Regions from separate parts of the Caldifermentibacillus hisashii genome, predicted to be linked through region 2. Evidence: riboswitches for the same ligand, from Rfam matches in the RefSeq annotation. Region 2 holds a riboswitch; each other region holds the start of a gene.
What was found. Region 2 has a riboswitch for S-adenosylmethionine ahead of NSQ14_RS16810 (methionine biosynthesis PLP-dependent protein). Riboswitches for the same ligand answer to the same signal wherever they lie in the genome.
Positions count from the first base shown of each region.

Region 1 (4,218 bases), 1.7 Mb from region 2:
TTTATTTTTTGCGCGAGTGACAGCGGCGTTTCATGGTAATGTCCTTCTTCATCCGGAAGTCCGGCATTCGGATAACAGCTCACGGCAATTTCGGCCATATCAGCTAAAGTCCGGATATGATCCGTCATAAATTCGGGTCCGGTTGCACAGTTGAGTCCCACAGCAAATGGTTTGATATGTTCACTTGATATATAAAAAGCTTCAATATCCTGCCCGGCTAATGTTGTCCCCATTGGTTCGATCGTTCCGGACAGCATAAGCGGAACTTGAATGCCCATTTTTTTTGCCGCTTCCTGTATGCCCAAGAAGGCTGCTTTCACATTTAACATATCTTGACTCGTTTCCAGCAGTAAAAAGTCAACACCACCGGCCAATAAACCTTCTGCTTGAACTTGGTAATTTTCCACTAATTGATAAAAGGTGGCACCACCGGTCACGGATAACGTTTTTGTTGTCGGACCCATTGAACCCGCTACAAAGCGGGGCCATTGTTCTGTAGAATATTTTTTTGCCGCCTGTACAGCCAATTCCGCACCTATTTTATTAATTTCAAAACTTAAATGACCAAGCCCGTACTCATCAAGAACAAGCGGGGTTCCGCCGAATGTATTTGTTTCGATTATATCCGCACCCGCTTCTAAATAAGCTTCATGAATACTTTTTATCACGAGCGGAGCCGTTATATTCAAGTACTCATTACAGCCATCGTATTCCTCTCCCCCGAAGTCCTCTATGGAAAGTTCTTTTTGCTGAATCATTGTTCCCATTGCTCCATCCAGGATGAGAATCTTTTTTTCCAACTGTCTGTTCAACTTATACACTGGTAATCTCCCTTTCTACTTTCATCTGTTCTTTTTCATGAATGTAATTGATGAGTTCAACAGACATTTGATAATTTAAAAACGGGGTAATCAGATAAATGCCGTGAAAGAGATCAAAGGCGACATCAATCAAATGTTTCGCAATCGCAATCCCTTCCCGCTTCCCTTGTTCTTTATCATTTCCTACCTTTTTCATTTGTTCACGAACGGAATCAGGCAGTTTAATTCCGGGTACTTCATTATGAATGAATTCCGCATTGCGAGTGCTCGTTAACGGCATAATCCCGATATAAATCGGAACATCTAAATGTTTCGTTGCGTCATAGATATTAATAATCAACTCTTCGGAATAAACCGGTTGTGTAATAAAATAATCGGCACCGGAGTGAATTTTCTTTTCTAATCTAGCAACTGATTTTTCAATAATTTTTACATGAGGGTTAAAAGCAGCCGCTACTGTGAAATTTGTTTTTTCTCCTAAAGATGTTCCGGAATAGGATAAACCTTCATTAAATTGCTTAATTAACCGAATTAAGTCAAATGAAGTCAAATCAAAAACCGATGAAGCTCCGGGAAAATCACCAATTTTTGTCGGATCACCGGTTAATGCTAAAATGTCATGGATACCTAACGCATGTAATCCCATTATATGTGATTGAATACCGATTAAATTCCGGTCCCGGCAAGTTAAATGAACAATCGGGCGGAGATGATAACGATTCTTCACAATTTGAGCACAAGCAACATTACTAATCCGCGGTGATGCCAAAGAATTATCCGCAAGTGTAATTGCGTCAATCTTTGCGTTTTTTAACGCGCTAACCCCTGATAAAAATTGACTCATCGGCAATGTTTTAGGCGGATCAAATTCAACAATAACGGATCTTCTACTTTTTACGATATCAACCAGAGACGGTTCATGAACTTGTTGAATTTGTGTTAATTGAATGATTGGTTTTTCTTTAATAACTTTTTTCTCAGTGACCGGAGAAAGATTTTTCACCGCCTCAGCCATTGCTCTAATATGTTCGGGTCTTGTGCCGCAACATCCTCCCAATAAACGGACCCCTTCTTTTACGAATTGAATCGTTGCTTCATAAAAGTATTGTTCATCCGACTCATATACTAATCGTCCATCTTCCATTCTTGGCAAACTTCCATTTGGATAAGCAGATAAAAATGCACCATTTGGTATAGGGATCTCCTCAAATGATTGAATCATATGGTATGGTCCAAGCCGACAATTCAGTCCAACGATATTTGCGCCAAGATCAATAAGTTGGTTGAAACCTTCCGCCAAAGGAGTCCCGTTTTGCAATACACCCTTTTCATGTAAAGAAACATTTGCCATTATCGGTAAATCTGTTTTCTTTCTTGCTACTTCGAGAACCGCTTTTATTTCATCTAAATCATAATAGGTTTCTAATAAGATTCCGTCAACTTGTTCTTCCAGTAATATGTCCAATTGTTCCTCGAAGCATTGTAAAATATCATTTGTTGAAAAAATTGCTTTTTGGAAAGTCCGGATCCCACCGATTGTACCGAGAACATAAACCGGCTTACCGCTTGTCTTTACCGCTTTTTTTGCGATTTCAACTGCTTTTGCGTTAATTTCTTGTACTTCGTTTTCCAATCCGTATCGGGCAAGTTTGATCCGATTTGCTCCATATGTATTGGTTTGAATGATCTTGGCTCCCGCTTCAATATACTCCCGATGAATCCGTTCAATTTCTTGCGGATTTGATACATTTAGTTCTTCAAAACAACGATCAATCCCATATGAATACAACAGTGTTCCCATAGCGCCGTCCGCTATCAAAATTTGCTTTTCAAGATCTTGTATTAATCCCATTGTGTTCCCCCCCAATAGAAAAAAGCCTTCCAAAGAAGAAGACTTTTTTTATCTAATCTTCTTCTTATCTTTCGTGCTGAAAAGAAAGCACGTTGGATTTAGCACCGTGGTACCCATGGGTATCCGGTTGCTGAAGCTTCATCGGGCCAGTCCCTCCACTTCTCTTGATAAGAATCATCCATTTATTTTTTTAATATAAATTACTCTTACTTTAACGAATTTTGATAAAATAATCAATAAAAAAATGAAAACTTCATAAAATATTTTTGTCTTTTTTTGGCCATTCGTCTATTCCAATCTTGTTCAGTCAAAGTCGGTTAGAAACCGGGCAAATAGTTCAAACCAAATTTTTCTCAATAATATTCCTAATTTTCACCCATTATTTCGTTGCAAAAACTTTTGATAAAAATGAACATTGTGCTTATACTACTAATATCAAGTGAAAAAGATAGAATGGTTTCGAGAGGAGAAAAAATAATGGTAAATGTTTTAATTGTCAGGGCACACCCGCTAAATCAAGAAGTATCTCGGTCTATGAAAGTAACCGATGCCTTCCTTAACGCTTATAAAGAGATGCACCCGGATCATAAGATTAAAGATATAAATTTATATCATGTAAACGTCCCTGAGATTGACCGAGACCTGCTTAATGCATGGAATGATTTGAATCAAGGAAAACCTTTTGATTCGTTATCTGATTCCCAACAGCAGAAGGTAAATATGTTCAATTCATATACGGAAGAATTTCTGCAACAAGATAAAATTATTATTGCGAACCCGTTGTGGAACTTAAGTATACCGACACGATTAAAAGCTTGGATTGACTGTATTACCGTGGCCGGGAAAACATTTAAGTATACGGAAACCGGATCGGTCGGTATTGTGAAAGGAAAAAAAGTCCTACATATTCAAGCAAACGGAGGAGTATATAATGGTTCAGACCCGGCCAGCCAATATGTGAAAACCATTTTTACCTTTTTAGGTGTGACCGACTTTCATCAACTATTTGTTGAAGGGATGGACCATAACCCGGAAAAAGCCGATGAAATTGTAGAAAAAGCAGTCGAAAAAGCCCAACAATTGGCAAAAGCTTTTTAGGAATGACTGTTTATTCTTTATTTAGGATGAACAACAAAGATAGATGGAGGTGAGTCTTTTGGTAAAGGACGATCACAATCATAATGACTCCGGATCAAAATATCACGAAACCCATGCCGGACAATTGCCCGATTACGGCGGTAACAGTAAAGAGGAAAAATTGTTAAAAACAACTAAGAAGAAATAACAGTAAAGTGAAACTTCCATCGGTGGGGTTTTTTATCCCACTGATGCCACAAATAAAACGCCTACGATGGCGTTTTATTGTTTTCCAATTGCTTTTTTAATGTTGATGGTGAAGGTGAACTTCATATTGGGTCCTACACATAACTGAATTTTCATGGGGATTTTCACTGTTCTCCATTTGAACGGTGACATGTTGAATCCCTTTATGAGCCAATTCATGTTCAATGTTCCGTAAAATCTTTTGACAATCAGTGATCGATA
Region 1 is NZ_CP155467.1:1,749,101-1,753,318, reverse strand. It holds gene metH (methionine synthase) at 1-821, opposite strand, end outside; gene NSQ14_RS08325 (bifunctional homocysteine S-methyltransferase/methylenetetrahydrofolate reductase) at 814-2,673, opposite strand; SAM riboswitch class I at 2,735-2,847, opposite strand; gene NSQ14_RS08320 (FMN-dependent NADH-azoreductase) at 3,151-3,771, shown strand; gene NSQ14_RS08315 (hypothetical protein) at 3,830-3,958, shown strand; gene NSQ14_RS08310 (cation diffusion facilitator family transporter) at 4,055-4,218, opposite strand, start outside.
Region 1: another riboswitch for S-adenosylmethionine. It lies ahead of NSQ14_RS08325 (bifunctional homocysteine S-methyltransferase/methylenetetrahydrofolate reductase); the one in region 2 lies ahead of NSQ14_RS16810 (methionine biosynthesis PLP-dependent protein).

Region 2 (4,218 bases):
GATGGAATGAATGAGTTGGAAATTTTTGAGAAAGAGACAACCCCTTCCATTTCCGGATAGGAGAAAATAATCGTTCCTTCCCCATCGACACCGGATTCGAGCATATATGCATTAGCACGCAGATCCGTTGGTTCGCCAAACAACGCTACCATCGGATAAATGCAATACACGCCAATGTCCATTAATGAGCCATTGGAAAAGGCCGGATTAAAAGCATTTAGCACAATTCCCTCTTTATATTTATCATAACGTGATGAATACTGGCAAAAATTTGCAAAGTAACGGCGTACCGTACCGATTTTATGTAAATTTTCTTTGATACTTACAAAACTTGGGACAAAAGTTGTTTTTAACGCCTCCATGAAAACCACACCATGGGCTTTTGCCGTCTGAACGATTGCTTCTGCTTCTTTTACATTGGAAGCGAGTGGCTTTTCACAAATGACATGTTTTCCATGTTGCAAAAATAGAATCGATTGTTCTGCGTGAAGTGAGTTTGGACTGGCAATATAAACTGCATCAAGGACATCACTCTTTGCCATTGTTTCTAAATCGGTAAAAATATTGGTTACGTCAAATTTTGCTGCAAACGCTTTTGCCCTCTCTTCGGTACGTGAATATACAGCTACAAGCGAAAAATCCTCTATATTAGAAGCTGCATCAATAAATTTTTCGGTAATCCAATTGGTTCCGATAATTCCAAAACGAATCATAAAAATACCTCCATTATATCATTGTGATTAATTTCATAATAACATATTTAAGGCTAGAAGTGGAAAGAGTGAAAGATAGAACAGCTATGAGGAGTAAATTTATTAATCTCTGGTAGTATTGTGGAAATACGACTTATCCACAATTAGTAGAATTTTCCATTTGAATTTATCCACATTAAAGGTCAAAAACAACCAAATTTGCTTATTTTTTTAAAAAATGTGGATAACTTATTATGTTGTGTCGTGGGCTGAAGATAGAAACGGAAAAAACGACAAATAGTATGGTAAAATAAAGATGGCACCTGTTTTATTAATTCGAAAAAGGATGCAAGGAGGAACACGATGAAACTTATTGCAATCGATATGGATGGTACCCTTTTTTCTAACAATCATACAATCAGCGAAAACAATTGTCATGCTATTTTAAAAGCTCAAAGACAGGGTCATATCGTTACCTTTTGTTCAGGCCGCGCCTTACACGATATTCAAGAAATTATAAAAAAGATAAACCTCGAAGCACCTATTATTGCCGGAAACGGAGCTGTTGTTTTTCATAACAAAATCTTACAAACACTAACAATCCCTGTACATATATTGAAAAAAATTATGGACATATTTAATGATTTTCAATTATATTATGAAATTTATACAAATAAAGGTATTTTCATTGATAAAACACGAAAAGAATATTTGTATGCGGAACTGAATCGGTTAAAAGATGACCCTGTTTTCGGACCAATGGTTGAACAAATGGTTCAAGTTCAAAATGACCAAAATCATTTATTAACTGTCTCAGATTTTAGTGAGCTAAATTTTTCAATGTTAGATCCGTATAAAATGTATACTGTCAGTTTGGATGAGAAAAAACTAAATCATTTGCAACAGCGGCTTTCTGAACGTGATGATATTTCAATCACAAACGGCAGCCATCTAACCGTTGAGGTAGGAAATAAACAGGTAAGTAAAGGAAATGCCCTTCTTTTCCTCGCAAATTACTTTCAAATTCCACAAGCAGATACTGTCGCAATCGGGGATAATCTGAATGACTTATCGATGTTCAAAGCTGCCGGAACAAGCATTGCTATGGGGAATGCCACGGATTTTGTAAAAAGTCATGCGAAGTTTGTAACAAAAACGAATGATGATGATGGCGTGGCCTATGCTTTAGAAAAGTTTGTGCTTTCATAAACGGTAAATTTAGAGATGCGCCAAAATGTCCATGAAGGTCGGTTTATTGGACTTTTTTTGGAATATGTACTACAAACTGTCCATTATAGCCGCTTTACTGGACAATTTTTTTAAAAACGAGCGTGAATCTGTCCATAAAACCAGCTCTCTTGAACTTTTTCCAAAAAACGAGTATGAAACTGTCCATAAGGGGCAGTCTATTAGACAGTTTTTTAACAAAGGAGCACCATTCAGTCCATAAGGGCCGCCACGTTGGTTTCCTATAGATACGTATATTATTAATAAACTATTCCCATATAAATTATGTGCATGCTATGATTTTTCCCTTGATTATTTTAAAAAGATATTGTAAATTAGAATAAATAAAATCATTTATGAAACTGAATATCGCAATCTTATCAAGAGAGGTTGAGGGACTGGCCCGATGACGCCTCAGCAACCGGTCATTTGTCGACCACGGTGCTAATTCCAGCAGGTGAAATACCTGAAAGATAAGAAGAAACTTTCATTAACAGTTGGGGCTTCTTCTTATAGAAGTCCTTTTTATTTTCCAAAAATGTGGGGATACGAGGAGGAATCAAGCTTGGCAAATCAACATATTCAAACAAAATTAGTGCAAATCGGCAATCGAAGTGAACATATAACCGGGGCTGTTAATCCACCCATCTATTTATCCACAGCCTATCGTCATGAAGGAATTGGTTTATCCACAGGATATGATTATACACGGACGAAAAATCCAACACGTGCCTTATTAGAGGAGAGTTTTGCAAAATTAGAAGAAGGAGATCAGGCTTTTGCCTGTAGTTCGGGGATGGCGGCTATTCAGCTCGTCCTCTCCCTTTTTCAAAAAGATGATGAACTTCTTAGCTTTAATGACCTATACGGCGGAACTTACCGATTGTTCAATCAATACGAAAAATCGTATGGAATCAAAACCAGCTATGTGAAAGTGAATGATTACAACGGATTGGAAGATGCAATCACAGAAAAAACAAAAGCGATTTACATAGAAACACCAACAAATCCGTTAATGATTGAAACAGATATTGAAAAAGTTGCCCACATTGCCAAAAAACATCACTTGCTTTTCATTGTGGATAACACCTTTCTAACCCCCTATTTGCAAAAACCGATTGTGGATGGGGCCGACATTGTCATTCATAGTGCGACAAAATATATTGGCGGTCATAATGATGTCCTGGCCGGATTTGTTGTTGCAAAGGGACAGGAAATTTGTGAACAGCTTGCGACAAATCATAATGCGGCCGGTGCGGTTTTATCCCCTCTTGACAGTTGGCTGTTAATTCGCGGCTTAAAAACCTTAGCTTTACGTATGGAAGCACATCAAAACAATGCAAAACAGGTAGTCGAATTTTTAAATAACAGACCTGAAGTGACTGATGTTCTCTACCCAAGTAGAGGTGGCATGGTGTCGTTTCGATTGGCAAAAGAAGAATGGGTTGACCCCTTTTTAAGAAGTTTGAAATTGATTACCTTTGCCGAAAGTCTCGGTGGGGTTGAAAGTTTTATTACCTACCCGGCTACCCAAACCCATGCCGATATTCCGCTACAAACCCGGATGAAAAACGGTGTCGATAATCGCTTATTACGGTTTTCAGTCGGTATTGAACATATTGAAGATTTGAAGGCGGATTTAGATCATGCATTAGCGGCATTGCGTAAGGGGGCAAGTGTACGATGAGCAAAAAAAATTATGGGTTTGAAACAAAACTAATTTCTCAAGATTGTTATATTGATGGCAAAACAGGAGCAGTAAATCCACCTGTCTACTATTCTTCCACTTTTCATCAAGGACAATTCGATTCGTTTGGTCCTTTTGACTATACCCGTTCAGGAAATCCAACCCGAAAAGTGTTGGAAGAAACCATTGCCGAACTGGAAGGCGGTGTTCAAGGTTTTGCCTTTGCATCCGGAATGGCCGCGATTTCATCGGCCTTCATGCTGCTATCATCCGGGGATCATGTCATCATTTCCGAAGATGTGTATGGCGGAACGTTTCGCATGGTCACAAAAGTACTAACGAAATTTCAAATTCAACATACTTTTGTTGATATGACGGATTTAGATGCAGTGGCCGGCGCTTTTCGGCCCAATACGAAAGTTGTCTATGTGGAAACCCCGTCCAATCCGTTACTCCATATTACAGATATTAGAGGTGTTGTCAAATTAGCAAAAGCCCACAATTGTCTTGTATATATCGACAATACATTCATGACACCCCTTCATCAAAGGCCGCTTGAATTAGGTGCGGACATTGTCTTACACAGCGCCACAAAATTTTTAGCCGGGCATA
Region 2 is NZ_CP155467.1:3,477,245-3,481,462, forward strand. It holds gene NSQ14_RS16800 (Gfo/Idh/MocA family protein) at 1-713, opposite strand, end outside; gene NSQ14_RS16805 (Cof-type HAD-IIB family hydrolase) at 1,056-1,901, shown strand; SAM riboswitch class I at 2,294-2,399, shown strand; gene NSQ14_RS16810 (methionine biosynthesis PLP-dependent protein) at 2,458-3,606, shown strand; partial or broken gene metC (cystathionine beta-lyase) at 3,603-4,218, shown strand, end outside.

Region 3 (4,218 bases), 1.5 Mb from region 2:
GATAGATCCAAATGACCAATTTATTGATCGAGTGGAAAAGGAATTTGATTATCCGATTGTTATAAAGGAAGCATACGGTTCGTTTGGGGATCAAGTTTATTTAGTGAAAAACCGAGAAGAATTGGTCGTCAAAAGGCACCAGCTGCTATACCGGCCTCATCTTTACCAACAATTTATTTCATCCAGTACCGGTAAAGATGCCCGATTGTATGTGGTTGGGGATCAAGTTGTGGCTTCCATGCTCAGATTCAATGAGATAGATTTTCGTGCGAATGTAACAAATGGCGGGATGATGCAAAAGTTCGATCCCCCGCGAACTTTTAAGGAGTTGGCCATAAAAGCATCACAAGCGGTGGGAGCGGATTTTTCCGGTGTTGACCTTTTATTTGGTGATAATGATGAACCGATAATCTGTGAAGTGAATTCCAATGCCCATATAAAAAATGTGTTTGATTGCACCGGCATCGACGTGTCGGAATATATTTTTGATTACATATTGGAGAGAATTGGTAATGCATAGTGGTTTACTGATTTACGGACGGGATGATTATAAGAAAAATCAATGGTTTGCAGAACAATTTATCGAAAGGGCACAGGAACATGGGTTAACGATTGGCCTTGTTTTAACGGATGAACTTTTCCTTGGAATTGATGAACAATTTTACGCAGAAGCTAGAAGAAAGCGATTAGTGACACCGAATTTTGTTATTAATCGGAGCCGGAATAGTATCATTGCAACGCATTTTGAAAAGATGGGGTGCCGAGTGTTTAATTCTGCTTTTATAACAGAAATTTGTAATCATAAAGGGAAAACCCATCAATTTATCAACTCACATGGCATTAAATCTGTGAAAACTTGGATTGGAAACCGGCATGATTTTTGTGTTGAGCAGTTTGGCGGTGATTTTCCGCTCATTTTAAAATCAGTTGCCGGACACGGAGGTAGAGAAGTATTTTTCATTGCTAACGAAAAGGAATTGACAGAAAAACTAGCCACATTTTCCGGTGACGAGTTTATTTTGCAGGAAGTTTGTACAAATCCCGGCGTTGACATTCGTGTGTTTGTTATGGGAAACGAAATTTTGGCAGCTGTCAAAAGATATTCGGAAAAGAGCTTTAAAGCAAATTTTTCTTTAGGTGGGAAGGTTGAACCGTATTCACTGAGTGACGATGAAAAGAGATTGGTTAAGAAAATCGCACAACTTGCACAGTTTGATTTTGTCGGGATTGATTTTATTTTAGATGAAGAGGGACGTTTTTTATTTAATGAAATAGAAGATGTGGTCGGTTCAAGAGTTTTGTATAAATGTTATGATATGGACGTTGTCGGCAAGTACTTAGCCTATATAGAAAAGAGTCAAAAAGGGAAATAGGTCATATTTTCAAAAAACTTATTGACTTTTAAAATAACACAGTTTAAACTTAATTCATACTAAAATTATAGGAAAAGATGATATTCTTATCAAGAGAGGTGGAGGGACAGGCCCGAAGAAACCTCGGCAACAGGTTTAAAAACACTGTGCCAACTCCTGCAGACAAATGTCTGGAAGATAAGAAGGAATATGATTAAATCTATCCCTTCTTATTTATCAAAATGAAGAAGGGATTTTTTTAGGGGTGAAATGATGATTGAACAGCGGATTTTATATGATAACTTTACAGATGATCCTTTCAAGAATCAACGGTTTACAGATGAAACAAAAGGGGCGTTGCCTGTTTTACAATGGGCATATGAGACATATGGAAATTCCGTTGTTTACGCCTGTAGCTTTGGGGCAGAGGGAATTGTCTTAGTGGATCTGATTGCAAAAGTTCAACCGGAAGCAACGATTGTTTTTCTCGATACCGGCGTTCATTTTAAGGAAACATATGAATTGATTGAAAAAGTAAAAATCAAATACCCGAGTTTAAATATTCAACTAAAAAAACCGAAGCTGACTTTGGAGGAACAAGCAAAAAAGTACGGGCCGGAGTTGTGGAAAACAGAGCCTGATTTATGTTGTTTTTTGCGAAAAATAAGGCCGTTGGAAGAAGTTTTGTATGGAGTCCCGGCTTGGATTTCCGGACTTCGCAGGGAACAGTCTCCAAGCAGAAAGAATACAGATTTTGTCAATAAGGACGAAAGATTTAAATCTATTAAAATTTGTCCATTAATATACTGGACTTGGGAAGATGTTTGGTCATATATCCGTCAAAATGAGTTGCCATATAATATTTTACATGATCAAGGATACCCGAGCATTGGTTGTGAGCCGTGCACATTGCCGGTTACAGATCCAAATAATCAACGTGCCGGAAGATGGGCCGGTTTTAATAAAATAGAATGCGGTCTACATACCCCGGCGAATTGAGGACCGGTTCATTGAAACAAAATGGGAATCAAATTGGGACTAAATTAATTTGTTGGAAAATTGGGAAACCAGAATTAAAGATCCGGTTCTTTGAAACAAAATGGGGAACCGAATGGAGGACCGATTTGATTTGTTGCAAAATTGAAAAATCCAAATAAAGACCCGGTTCATTTGTCGCAAAGTTGGATAATCATAATTTAAAAACATACTATTTTAATATGAATACTGTTTTATAGATTGTAACATAAGAAATGATGAGGTGAAACGTTTTGCAATTTAACGTGAATAACAGCCCATTTAATGAAGAACAACGAGAATATTTGAACAGGTTAATCCCGACATTAACCGAAGCACAAAAAATATGGTTGTGCGGGTTCCTGTCCTACCCGTTCATTGCCGGGTATGAACAAAGCGTGCAAGTTGATCAAACAGCTGCCCCGAAAATGGAACAATCCATTCAAACTCGTGAAGTAACCGTACTGTTTGGTTCTGAAACGGGCAATGGGCAATCGTTGGCAAGTACGATTGTTGAAAAATTACAAGCAAAACAATTACCGGTGCAATCATTTTCGATGGACGACTTTAAACCGCAAAATTTGAAGAAAGTTCAAGATTTATTAATCATCACGAGTACCCATGGGGAAGGGGAGCCCCCGGAAAATGCCCGGTCTTTTTATGAATTTTTACATAGTAAGCGGGCACCAAAATTAGAAAATGTCCGATTTTCTGTGCTTGCATTAGGTGACGAGTCATACGAATTTTTCTGTCAAACCGGGAAGGACTTTGACAAACGTTTGGAAGAATTAGGAGGAGAACGGCTCTATCCAAGGGTTGATTGTGATGTTGATTTTGAGGATCCGGCAGAACAATGGATGAGCGGAGTAGTTGCCGTCTTACATGAAACAAGCAATGCAAATGCATCGGCCATATCTGTTTCGGAAAAGCAAGCGGCGGCTACTCTGTTGGAGGAAAAACAGTCGGTTTATTCGAAAAAGAATCCTTATCCGGCTGAAGTACTTGAAAATATTAGTTTAAATGGTCGTGGTTCGAATAAAGAAACCCGCCACCTTGTGTTATCGTTGGAAGATTCCGGTCTGACTTTTGAGCCGGGAGACAGTTTAGCCATCTTACCGGAAAATGATCCGGAACTTGTTGACAGTTTAATCAATGAACTCGGATGGAACCCGGAAGAATCGGTGCAAATTAACGAGGAAGGTGATATTTATTCATTGCGAAAAGCCTTGCTCTCCAAATTTGAGATTACTAGACTAACGAAATCATTTATTCAGGCGGCAGCTGAACTGTTTCATAATGAAGAGTTAAAGAAACTTGCAGCACCGGGCAATGAAGAAAAAGTAAAAGCTTATTTAGATGGTCGGGATTTACTTGATTTTGTCCGGGATTTTCGACCGGTACAACTTAAACCCGTTGATTTTATTCATATTCTAAGAAAATTGCCGGCGCGCCAGTATTCAATTGCCAGCAGCTTAAAAGCAAATCCGGATGAAGTACATCTCACCATCAGTGCCGTCCGTTTCCAAGCCCATGGTCGCAATCGAAAAGGTGTATGTTCCTCTCAAATTGCCGAGCGGATTCAACCCGGCGATATGTTGTCTGTCTATGTGGATCAAAATCCAAACTTTAAACTGCCAAGTAACCCGGATACACCAATTATTATGATCGGGCCGGGAACAGGTGTAGCACCATTTCGGGCATTTTTGCAAGAGCGTGAAGCAGAAGGAATTACAGGGAAAAGTTGGTTATTTTTTGGTGATCAACATTTCTCCTCAGACTTCTTATATCAAGTTGAATGGCAAAAATGGTTAAAAAATGGGGTGTTAACGAAAATGGATGTTGCTTTTTCGCG
Region 3 is NZ_CP155467.1:992,773-996,990, forward strand. It holds gene NSQ14_RS04620 (RimK family alpha-L-glutamate ligase) at 1-520, shown strand, start outside; gene NSQ14_RS04625 (ATP-grasp domain-containing protein) at 513-1,373, shown strand; SAM riboswitch class I at 1,457-1,557, shown strand; gene NSQ14_RS04630 (phosphoadenylyl-sulfate reductase) at 1,626-2,351, shown strand; gene NSQ14_RS04635 (assimilatory sulfite reductase (NADPH) flavoprotein subunit) at 2,621-4,218, shown strand, end outside.
Region 3: another riboswitch for S-adenosylmethionine. It lies ahead of NSQ14_RS04630 (phosphoadenylyl-sulfate reductase); the one in region 2 lies ahead of NSQ14_RS16810 (methionine biosynthesis PLP-dependent protein).

Region 4 (4,218 bases), 1.4 Mb from region 2:
CTGAAACTTTGGAAGGGATTCAAGTTCATAAATACGGGGCCCATATTTTTCATACAAATAATAAGGAAATTTGGAACTATGTAAACCAGTTTGCTGAATTTAATCGATACACAAATAGTCCAATAGCCAATTTTAAAGGGGAAATTTATAATCTACCTTTTAATATGAATACATTTAATAAATTATGGGGTGTGATTACCCCGGAAGAAGCAAAAGCGAAAATTGAGGAACAAAGAAAGGCTGCCGGGATTGAGAAGCCGACGAATTTGGAGGAGCAAGCCATTTCCTTGGTCGGCACCGATATTTATGAAAAATTAATTAAAGGCTATACAGAGAAACAATGGGGAAGGAAAGCGACGGAACTGCCTGCTTTTATCATCAAACGGTTGCCGGTCCGCTTTACATATGACAACAACTATTTTAATGACCGTTATCAAGGTATTCCAATTGGCGGGTATACGCAAATTGTTGAAAAAATGCTTTCAAGTGAACGAATTGATGTGGAATTGAATACCGATTTTTTTGCAAAACGTGAAGAATATTTGCAGGAATTTCCAAAAGTTATTTATACCGGAATGATTGATCAATTTTTTGATTATCAATTTGGAGAATTAGAGTACCGTAGTTTGCATTTTGAAACGACGATTTTAGACCTAGAAAATTATCAAGGAAATGCGGTAGTCAATTATACGGATGCAGAAACACCTTTTACGCGAATTATTGAACATAAACATTTTGAATTTGGCAATCAACCAATAACAGTCATTACAAAAGAATATCCGCGAACGTGGAAAAAAGGTGATGAACCTTATTACCCGGTGAATGACGAAAAAAATAATGAAAAGTATCGGAAATATAGTGAACTTGCCGGACAATTTCCAAATGTTATTTTTGGCGGCAGACTTGGTATGTACAAATATTATGATATGCACCAAGTCATTGCCGCAGCCTTATCAGTCGTGAAAAAAGAATTTCATGAATGAGATTTTTCATAGAAAGTGGCTCGGAACAGTAATTCCGAGTCACTTTTTCCTAAAAGACACAATCCTGGAATTTTACAGTGTTCTCGTATTTCTTTGGCGATACCGATATGTTTTTATTTAGCATATGGTGAATGAACCTATAACCTGTAGTGTTCCGCAAACTTCTTTGGCGGTATTTACTTATTTTTTCTTTGCCATATGGTATAAAGAACCTAATATCTACAGTGTACCCCAGACTTCTTTTGCGATATCAATAATATATTTTAATTTTGCCCATTGCTCTTCTTCCGTTAACTTATTGCCGTGGTGAGTCGAAGCAAAACCGCATTGTGTACTAATACACAGTTGTTCAAGCGGAACATATTTGGCGGCTTCTTGTATCCGTGCTTTAATTACTTCTTTGTCTTCTAGTTTTCCGGACTTCGATGTGAAAATACCAATAACGACTTTGGGTCCGCCCTTTGGTATATATTTTAAAGGTTCAAAACCACCGGACCGTTCATCATCGTATTCAAGGAAGAAGCCGTCTACTTTTTCCTTAGCAAAAAAGGTGGGGGCGATATAATCATATGGACCCTCAAATGCCCAAGCCGATTGATAATTCCCGCGGCAAAGATGGGTTGTTACGATTAAGTCATCCGGTTTTCCTTCCAGTACACCATTTGCCACACGTAATGCCAAATCAATTGATTTTTGCCGTTCATCTTCCGGAATATCCGGGATACAGTAACCGGCAATCGCAACATCATCTAATTGCAGGTAACGACAGCCGGCATTATAGAATGCTTGAATCGCATCACGGTATGCTTGAATTAGATCTTTTGCAAAATCTTCAACATCCGGATAAACTTCTTCGTTTAGAATTCCCGGATAGAAAAATTGATTCGGACTCGGAATTGTCATTTTCGCAATGGCCCGGTCGCCGACAATTTCTTTAAATTCGATAAAATCTTGCAAGTGCGGATGGTTCGGATTAAAGCTGACTTTTCCAACAACGCGGACATTATATTTTTCGGTTTCGACGCCAACAAATTGATAACCTTGTTCAGGGATATACCCTTCAACCCCGTTTAAATGCTCCATAAAATCCGTATGCCAAAATCTCCGTCTGAACTCGCCATCCGTCACAGCTTTCAGACCAATTTCAATTTGTTTATCGACAATTCGTTTGATTTCTTCTGTTTCAATGGCTCTTAATTCCTCAGCTGTAATGGTTCCTTCTTGAAAGTCCTTTCTTGCTTTATGGATTCGCTCCGGACGAAGTAGGCTCCCTACTTGATCAGCTTTAAAAGGTGCTTTTGTAATTGTTTTTGTTGTCATGATGTTTCCCTCACTTTTTTTATTTTTTTGTTAAGCTTGTCAATATGGTAAGTCACCGGTATTGACAAATGAAAAACCTCTCTTCAAGAAAGAAGAGAGGTAAACATAACGATTATAGTTTTCGATCTCTTCTTATCTTCAAGCCAAAAGCTTTCTGGAATTGGCACAGTACTTTTAATAAGTCCGCTGCCGAGGTTTCTTCGGGCCAGTCCCTCCACCTCTCTAGATAAGAATATTTGAAAATATGAAATTAATCTTGTTTATTAATATATACGTATTATTCCTATATGTCAACTATTTTTTTAAAAAATTTGTTATGGACCTTTCGCAAATAATTTTCACCCACGTATGAACTTTCTTCAAATTTTAAGCAGATGTATGAGTAAAAATAGAGAAAAATTTTTTATCCCTTCATTAGTGATCGGCTTTATCATACGTGTTGATTGTCTTCTTCCAAAATGGTGAGCATTTGCTTATAATTAGTTAGGTAGACTAATAGAGTAGGGGAAGTTCTTATGAATGTAAAAGACATCGCAAATATCCGAAAGCAATTTAAGTTAGATAATCATCTTTTGCAAGTGAAAGATATTTTTAATGTGTATATTCGAAAAGAAAGCAGTGAAATTTTTTATCAAGAATGTCATCCGTTTCCGATGTTGGACCGGGAGCAGCAAGAATTATTTATGTTGAACTTCAAAAAGGTGTTAACCGGCCAGCTGGATGTAAAACTGTTTGAGCTAAAGTTTCAGGCGGAAGCAGAGGCGCATAGCAAGGACATTCTATACGAGGCAATCCAAAACGATGATGTTGAATCCTGGAAATCACAAATGCTTCTGCTTGTTGAAAAAATGGTCAAAGATATTCAGTATGAAAAAGATATCGTAATTACGTTCATTCGCGGCGAATATTATAAACCAACCAAAAGGACGAATGAGGAGACGGAAGAACACGCAAATGATTCCGTATATACCCATCCATTTATCCTTTGTAGCATAAATCGTACCGAACAGCCGAAAAAATCACTGCTTTTTGATTTTGTTGAGCTGGAGTTTAAAGCAAATGTAGTCGTCGATTCAATTATTAATTTAACATCACCAATGTCGGGATTCCTCTTTCCTTGTTTTACGGAAAATTACACTGATATTAATCATATTTTATACTCGACAGGGAAGGCAAACCAACCGGACTATCATATTATTGAGGATGTATTGAATGCGGAACCGGTGATGACCGCTCAAGACGATAAAGCAGTTTTTGAAGAAATTGTTAAAGAAGTGGTTGGTGAAGAAGTAGAATCGTCAACACTTTCGAATGTATATGAAGAAATTAATCGAATGATGGAAGAGGAAGAGGAACAAGATATTCCAAAACTCGATTATAAAGATGTTGAGCAGGTTTTGAAAGCAAGCGGAGTTGAAGATGTAAATCCGGAAAAAGTCGAAATGGCGTTTCAAAAAGTAATTGATGATGAAAAATATGAGCTAAAGGCAACAAGCTTAGTACCAAAATCGATAAAAATTCAAACAAAGGTTGCCAATATCTCAATCAGTCCGCAAGATTTGAAGTATGTTAAACAAGTAACCGTCAGCGGCAAACGTTGTATTTTAATTGAAGTTGATGAAGATGCCGTTATTGAAGGCTTTAAGCTCATACCGGAGACGTTGTTGAGTTGAAAAGGAATCGACTGGAGTAATGAATAAAACGAAGGGTGTCCAAAAGATGTTTATCTTTATGTTCACCCTTTTTTGTTGAATGCAGCTTAGTGAAAGATAACGGTTGCGGCAATATAGATTGGATTATCGTGAAAAAATACCGATGGAGTGTAAAGATACCTTTACATTCTATCGGTATTTTAGTATTATATATGTAAAGATATCTTTACTTTTTACGGAGGTTTGACTAATGCCGGTGATTA
Region 4 is NZ_CP155467.1:941,489-945,706, forward strand. It holds gene glf (UDP-galactopyranose mutase) at 1-983, shown strand, start outside; gene NSQ14_RS04410 (5-methyltetrahydropteroyltriglutamate--homocysteine S-methyltransferase) at 1,203-2,303, opposite strand; SAM riboswitch class I at 2,433-2,536, opposite strand; gene NSQ14_RS04415 (DUF4317 domain-containing protein) at 2,819-3,976, shown strand; gene NSQ14_RS04420 (helix-turn-helix transcriptional regulator) at 4,206-4,218, shown strand, end outside.
Region 4: another riboswitch for S-adenosylmethionine. It lies ahead of NSQ14_RS04410 (5-methyltetrahydropteroyltriglutamate--homocysteine S-methyltransferase); the one in region 2 lies ahead of NSQ14_RS16810 (methionine biosynthesis PLP-dependent protein).